One region of the Nocardiopsis nanhaiensis genome, then DNA from elsewhere that is predicted to be linked to it. Evidence: riboswitches for the same ligand, from Rfam matches in the RefSeq annotation. Region 1 holds a riboswitch; the other holds the start of a gene.
What was found. A riboswitch is a leader RNA that binds a small molecule or an ion and turns the genes downstream of it on or off. The one in region 1 is predicted to bind S-adenosylmethionine.

Region 1 (3,399 bases):
CAGCTCCCGGAAGGACTCCAGGCCGCGCACGATGTTCTTGGACAGCTCGGTCCGGTCCACGCGCACGATCAGGCGGGCGTCGCCCACGGCCTCGCGCAGCGTCTCGCGCCGGGCCGCCACCGCGGGCTCGGCGGCGCTCTCCCGGAGCCCTTCCTCGTCAGCGCCCAGGGCGTGCACACCCACCTCGACGACACGCCCCCCGTGCTCCACCGTGCGCCGTTCGAGGTCGATGTCGGCGCGCAGGATCTCGGCACAGCAGCGCAGGAACGCGTCGGCCCACCGCGGGCTCAGGAAACCCAGCCGGTCGGCGCCGAGCATGCCCTCCAACAACTCCCGGGCTACCTGCGTCGGCAGCATCCGGAAGTACTCCGGTGGCGCCCACGGGGTGTGCGAGAAGTGCGCGATGCGCAGGTCGGGGCGGCGCGCCCGCAGGATCCGCGGCACCAAGGCCAGGTGGTAGTCCTGCACGGCCACGCGCGCGTTGTCGGCGGCTCCGCTGACCAGCGCTTCGGCGAAGGCGTTGTTGTACGCGGTGTAGTCCTCCCAGAGCTTGCGGAAATCCGAGCCGTAGGAGGGCTTGTTCGGGGTGTCGTACAGCATGTGCTGCACGAACCACAGGGTCGAATTGGCCACACCCGTGTAGGCGCCGGCGAAGGTGTCCTCCGGGATGTCCAGCATGTGAACCCGCATGCCGTCCAGATCGTGGGCGCGGTCCAACCGGGCCTGCGGCGCTTCGGCGGCGGCCCGCCGGTCGGGCTCGGAAAGGGCGGCGCACACCCAGAGGCTGTCGATCTCGCTGGCTACGGAGATCATCCCCGAGACCAGGCCGCCACCGCCCCGGCGGTGCTCCAGGGAGCCGTCGTCGGCGGTGGAGAAGGAGACCGGGCCCCGGTTGGAGGCAATGAGGATCTGGGCCTTGTCCACGTGGTCGTCCTCTCGGGAAAGCGCGAATGGGGTGGTTGGTGCGGACGGGAGGGCCGTACGGCTCGCGACCGGTGCGGTCCGGAGCCCGTGCCGCCTCTGGCGGCGTGCAAAGGGGGCGCGCCGGGCGCGACGCGCTCCCATAGGTCTCGCCTGCCGGCCGGCGCCCCAAACCCGCCCGAGGCCACCGGCACAGCTCGTCACACGGGCGCAACACGGACCCGTGCGTCGGTTCCGGACTACGGCCCGCTCAGCAGCCCGGACGGCCCGCCCGTCTCAGCATGTGAGCCCGTTGGTGTAATCCGGGTCACCCGGCATGGAAAACCGGTCAACCCGTCCGTTACAGTGACGGTGCGTCCCCAACGAGGGCAACGCGACAACTTCATATTGCTCATCCAGAGGGGTGGAGGGACCGGCCCGACGAAGCCCCGGCAACCATCTCGGTATGTGGACTCGCGATGTCAGGTGCGAACCCGCCGAGGCAGGTGCCAACTCCGGCCTGGGGTCAAGGTGGCCGCCAGGGAAGATGAGGGGAGAAGCCTCGCTATGGCGATCGCCGCCGCTGAACCCACCTCCGTCCGCGCTTTCGGACCGGGAACCGCCCTCTCCTGTAGGGAGTGCGGCGAGCGCTACGAACTCGCGCCGATCTTCGCGTGCCAGTTCTGTTTCGGGCCCCTGGAAATCGCCTACGACTTCGGCAGCGTCACCCGCGAGGAGATCGAGAGCGGCCCCAACAACATCTGGCGCTACCGCTCCCTCCTTCCGGTCCCCACCAACGTGGCCGAGCTGCCGAACATGAACCCCGGCCTCACCCCGCTGGTCCGGGCGGACCGCCTCGCTGCCGAACTCGGCCTGAAGTCCCTGCACGTCAAGGACGACTCGGCCAACCCCACGCACTCCTTCAAGGACCGCGTCGTCGCGATCGCCGTGGAGGCGGCCCGCACCTTCGGCTTCACCACGCTGTCGTGCTCCTCCACCGGCAACCTCGCCGGCGCTGTCGGCGCGGCCGCCGCGCGCGCCGGGTTTGAGTCGTGCGTGTTCATCCCGGCCGGGCTCGAGGAGGGCAAGGTCGTCATGGCCGCCGTGTACGGCGGCAAGGTCGTGGCCATCGACGGCAACTACGACGACGTCAACCGCTTCTGCTCCGAGCTCATCGGCGACGAGGCGGGGGAGAGCTGGGGCTTCACCAACGTCAACCTGCGCCCCTACTACGCCGAGGGGTCCAAGACGCTGGCCTACGAGATCGCCGAGCAGCTCGGCTGGCGTCTGCCCGAGCAGATCGTCATCCCGATCGCCTCCGGCTCCCAGCTCACCAAGATCGACAAGGGCTTCCAGGAGCTCGTCAAGGTCGGCCTGGTCGAGGACCGCCCCTACAAGGTGTTCGGTGCCCAGGCCACCGGCTGCTCCCCGGTCGCCAAGGCCTGGGAGGACGGCCACGACGTGATCCAGCCGGTCAAGCCGGACACCATCGCCAAGTCCCTGGCCATCGGCAACCCGGCGGACGGCCCGTACGTGCTGGACATCGCCGAGCGCACCGGCGGTTCGGTCGAGCACGTCAACGACGACCAGATCGTCGACGCGATCAAGCTCCTCGCCCGGACCGAGGGCGTCTTCGCCGAGACCGCGGGCGGTGTGACCACGGGTGTCCTCCAGAAGCTGGTCCGCGAGGGCAAGCTCGACCCCGAGGCCGAGACGGTCATTGTCAACACCGGCGACGGGCTCAAGACGCTGAACGCCGTCGACTCGGGCGTCACCGCCACGATCAAGCCGTCCCTGGACGCCTTCAAGGCCGAGGGCCTGGCCTGACCGGCCCCGTGCCCGTCCACCACCCGCCGAACCGACTTCCCAGGAGTACGAACACCATGAGCGCCAGCGTCCGCGTGCCCACCATCCTGCGCACCTACACCGACGACGCCTCCGAGGTGAAGGCCGAGGGCGCGACCCTCGCCGAGATCCTCGACGACCTCGAGGCCAACCACCCGGGTATTCGCGCCCGCATCCTCGACGACAACGGCAAGGTCCGCCGTTTCGTGAACGTGTACGTCGGTGACGAGGACGTCCGCTTCGAGAAGGGCCTCCAGACCGAGGTCAAGGACGGCCAGCAGGTCTCGATCATCCCCGCCGTGGCCGGAGGCTGCTGACCGGGTGAACTGCGGGGGCGGACGCCACTGGCGTCCGCCCCCTTTCTCGTGCCCGGACCGGCCCTGGCCGGAGCCTCGTAGCCTGGGATGAGGATTCTTCCGGGACGAGGGTGGCGATGTCGGCGACACGGTTGTTGGTGCTAGGGGTCGTGCGGATCCACGGTCAGGCACACGGGTACCGGGTGGGCCGCGAGCTCATGGACTGGGGCGCCGAAGAGTGGGCCAACACCAAGTGGGGGTCCATCTACCACGCGCTGCGCAAACTCTCCGCGCAGGGGAAGATCCGGGATTTCGTGGCGCAGGGAGACGAGGAGGCCGGACGTACCTCCTACGCGAT
Region 2 (3,399 bases), on a different contig from region 1:
TCGAGCCCGTACTGCCGATCGAAGACCCCATGCTCCGGTGGTTCGACGAGGCGGGCTACGAGGCCGACATCGCGACCCTGCGCCGGGAACACCCGCGTCTGCTGACCGCGGAGGCGTTCCTGGCACACAGGCTCTCCGCGTCCGCCTAGGCAGGGTTCAGAGCACGTTGCGCGGGTCCGGGACCGGGGCGAGCCGACCGTCGCAGTCGGCGTACCCCCATCGTGGACCCCGCGCCACCAGGTCGGCAACTGCGCCCACCAAGCGGTCGACGTGCTCCCCGGTAGTCCCCACGCCGAGGCTCGCGCGTACGGCCTGCGTGTGGCCTTCGGGCAGCAGGTGCTTGGTGAGCGGGTGGGCGCAGAACAGGCCGTCCCGCACACCGATGCCGTACTCGGCGGAGAGCGCCGCCGCCAGCAGGTCGGCGGGCAGACCGTCGACGACGAAGGACACGATCCCGACCCTGGGCTGCTCCGTCCCCCAGAGGGTCAGCTCGTGCACTCCGTCGATCTCGGCGAGGCCCGCGCGCAGGCGCTCCAAGAGGGTGGCCTCGGCGATGTGCTGCAAGGAGAGGGTCTCCTGGGAGAAGGTGTCACAGGCTGCCGCCAAAGCCACGGCCCCGAGGACGTTGGGGCTCCCGGCCTCGTGGCGCGCGGGCAGGTCGTTCCAGATCACGTCGTGCTCGGTGACCTGCCGGGTGGCTCCCCCGCCAGCGAGGTACGGAGTGGCTTCGCGCAGCCAGTCGGCGCGGCCGGCCAGGACACCGGAGCCGAAGGGCGCGTAGAGCTTGTGGCCGGAGAGCGCCACGTAGTCGACCCCGGTCTCGGTGAGGCTGAACGGCAGGTGCGGCACGTACTGGGCGGCATCGACGACGATACGGGCGTCCTCAGCGTGGGCGGCCTCGACCAGCTCCTCCACCGGCCAGATCTCACCGGTGACGTTGGAGGCGGCGGTCACGCACAGAAGCTTGGGGCCGTCGGGGGCCTCGGCCAGCGCGGCGCGGGCAGCGCGGACAGCCGCCTCGGGGGTCTCGGGCAGCGGCAGTCGGACCACCTTCCCGGCGCGCGAGGTGGGGTGCTCCCAAGGCAGCAGGCTCGCGTGGTGCTCGGTCTCGAACACCACCACGGTGCACCCTTCGGGAACGGCGCGGGACAGCAGGTTGACGGCATCGGTGGTACCCCGGACGAACACCACGGCGTCCGCGGAGCCGGTCTCGTCGGCTTCGGTGCGCACGCCCAGGAAGCGGGCGACGCTGCGGCGGGCGCGCTCGTAGGAGTCGGTGCTGACCTGCGAGTGGTGTCCGGCCCCGCGGTGGACGCTGGCGTAGTACGGCAGGGCCGCGGAGAGCACGTCGGCGACGCTGGTCAGGCAGGGCGCACTGGCGGCGTAGTCGAAGTTGGCGTAGTCGACGTACTCCCCGGTGACGAGGGGGACCCCGCTGTCGGGGGTGACGATCGAGCAGGTATCGCCAGCGTCGGCGGCCCGGGCGGCGGAACGGCTGGAACGGGCGGGGTCGAACGGAATGACTGTGGTCATGAAGGCACCTCTTCTGTAGGTCGTGGGACCCACAGGGGTACGCCGGATGTCGGCTTCGCCTCAGGGGTCCGCGCTTGTCTGACACGGTCGTGTCGGGACCTGGTCCTCACCCGGGGCACCCCACCGCGGAAGGAGGGTTGCCGACCAGCTAGCCGGGGCTTGTCGCTGGTACTCGTGACCTGTGCCGAAATTTAACACATGGATCGCCTGGGGCGCACCGGCACCCTGGTGTGGCCTGGAACACCCCCCGCTTGACACCCGCAGCCACGGCTGGTCCATACTGTTCCTGAACTGCCCTCACGTCGCGGGTGTCCGGTTTCCCCCGGCCGCCCTTCAGGCGCGAGACTCCAGTGCGTTGGAGTTTTCGCATGCCCGCAGACGAGAGGTGCGTCCTTTGTACGGCGACGACCGTGTCCAGCAGCTTTTCCGCAACCCCAGGGTTGTCCTCATCTCCGGCTACGCCCGTCTTCCCGACTCGGTGGCGAGCCATTCCCAGTACCAGCGGCTCGGTGTCGTGCTCGCGGTGGACTCCGCGGACGGCCGTATCGTGGCCGCGGACACCACCCTCCTCACGGATCTGGCCAAGGACTTCTTCCGCGCCCTGGTCGAGGGCTCCTCGGTGACCGAGGACATCGCGGAGATCGTCCACAGGGTCCAGACGCGGTACGCGGGCCAGTCCGGCGCCGCCCTCACCACCGCGCTGCGCCGCTGCTTGGAGACCTATTACCAACTGCGGGACGGCGATCAGCTTCCCGGTAGCCAGCTGCCCAGCGCCCCCGACGCCAAGGAGTGACCCTTGAGTGAGACCATCCCCGACGCTCCCGCTCCCGAAGCGCCCCTCCCCCTCGCCGGGGTGCGGATCGCCGACCTCTCCCGGGTCCTGGCGGGCCCGTACGCCACCATGCTCCTCGCCGACATGGGCGCCGAGGTGGTGAAGGTGGAGCAGCCGGGCAAGGGCGACGACACCCGGTCCTGGGGCCCTCCCTACGCCGAACCCGCGGAGGAGCACCGGGAGGACCACTCCCCCGGCGAGGCCGCCTATTTCCTGTCCGTGAACCGGAACAAGCGCAGTCTGGCCGTCGACCTCAAGGACCCGGAGGGGCTGGCCGCCGTCCAGGACCTGTGCGCCACCTCGGATGTGGTGATCCAGAACTTCCGGCCCGGGGTGATCGACCGCCTCGGCCTGGGCTACGAGGAGATCAGCAAGCGCAACCCGGCGCTCGTGTACTGCTCGGTGAGCGGTTTCGGCCCCGAGCACGAGCCCGCCACCCGGCCGGGATTCGACATCGTCGTGCAGGCGGAGAGCGGTCTGATGGCGACGACCGGCCCCGCCGACGGCCCGGCCAGCAAGGTGGGGGTGGCGCTCACCGACGTGCTCACCGGGCTGAACGCGGCCGTGGGCATCCTCGGCGCGCTGATGCGGGCCAGGGTGACCGGTCGAGGTGAGAACATCAGTGTCTCGCTCGTCAACTCCACTCTCTCCAGCCTGGTCAATCTCACCCAGCAGGCACTGGTCACCGAGACCGAACCGGCACGGGTGGGCAACGCGCACACGACCATCGTGCCGTACCAGGTGTTCCCCACCGCGGACGCGGAGATCGTGATCGCCGCCGGGAACGACGCCCTCTATCAGCGGCTGTGCGAGGCGATCGGCCGCCCCGACCTGGCAGCGGACGCCCGCTTCGCCACCAACCCGGAACGGGTGGCGCACCGCGAGGAGCTGGTCGGAGAGCTCTCGGCGACGCTCCGGACCCTGCCCGCCGACCACTGGATGGAGGTCCTGGTGGGTGCCGGGGTCCCGGTCGGCCGGGTGCGGGGCGTGCTGGACGCGCTGCGCACCGCCGACGCCAGCGGGGACGACGTCCT

Region 2: linked by a shared signal. The riboswitch ahead of ACYVD1_RS19285 (aminotransferase class V-fold PLP-dependent enzyme) and the one ahead of thrC (threonine synthase) in region 1 are both predicted to bind S-adenosylmethionine.

What each region holds. Positions count from the first base shown of each region.
Region 1 is NZ_BAAGZJ010000015.1:76,482-79,880, forward strand. Features, by position in the region: gene ACYVD1_RS09840 (alpha,alpha-trehalose-phosphate synthase (UDP-forming)) at 1-924, opposite strand, end outside; SAM riboswitch class I at 1,310-1,454, shown strand; gene thrC (threonine synthase) at 1,468-2,727, shown strand; gene ACYVD1_RS09850 (ubiquitin-like small modifier protein 1) at 2,784-3,062, shown strand; gene ACYVD1_RS09855 (PadR family transcriptional regulator) at 3,179-3,399, shown strand, end outside.
Region 2 is NZ_BAAGZJ010000039.1:55,482-58,880, reverse strand. Features, by position in the region: gene ACYVD1_RS19290 (NmrA/HSCARG family protein) at 1-149, shown strand, start outside; gene ACYVD1_RS19285 (aminotransferase class V-fold PLP-dependent enzyme) at 157-1,533, opposite strand; SAM riboswitch class IV at 1,599-1,713, opposite strand; gene ACYVD1_RS19280 (DUF3870 domain-containing protein) at 1,928-2,326, shown strand; gene ACYVD1_RS19275 (CaiB/BaiF CoA transferase family protein) at 2,330-3,399, shown strand, end outside.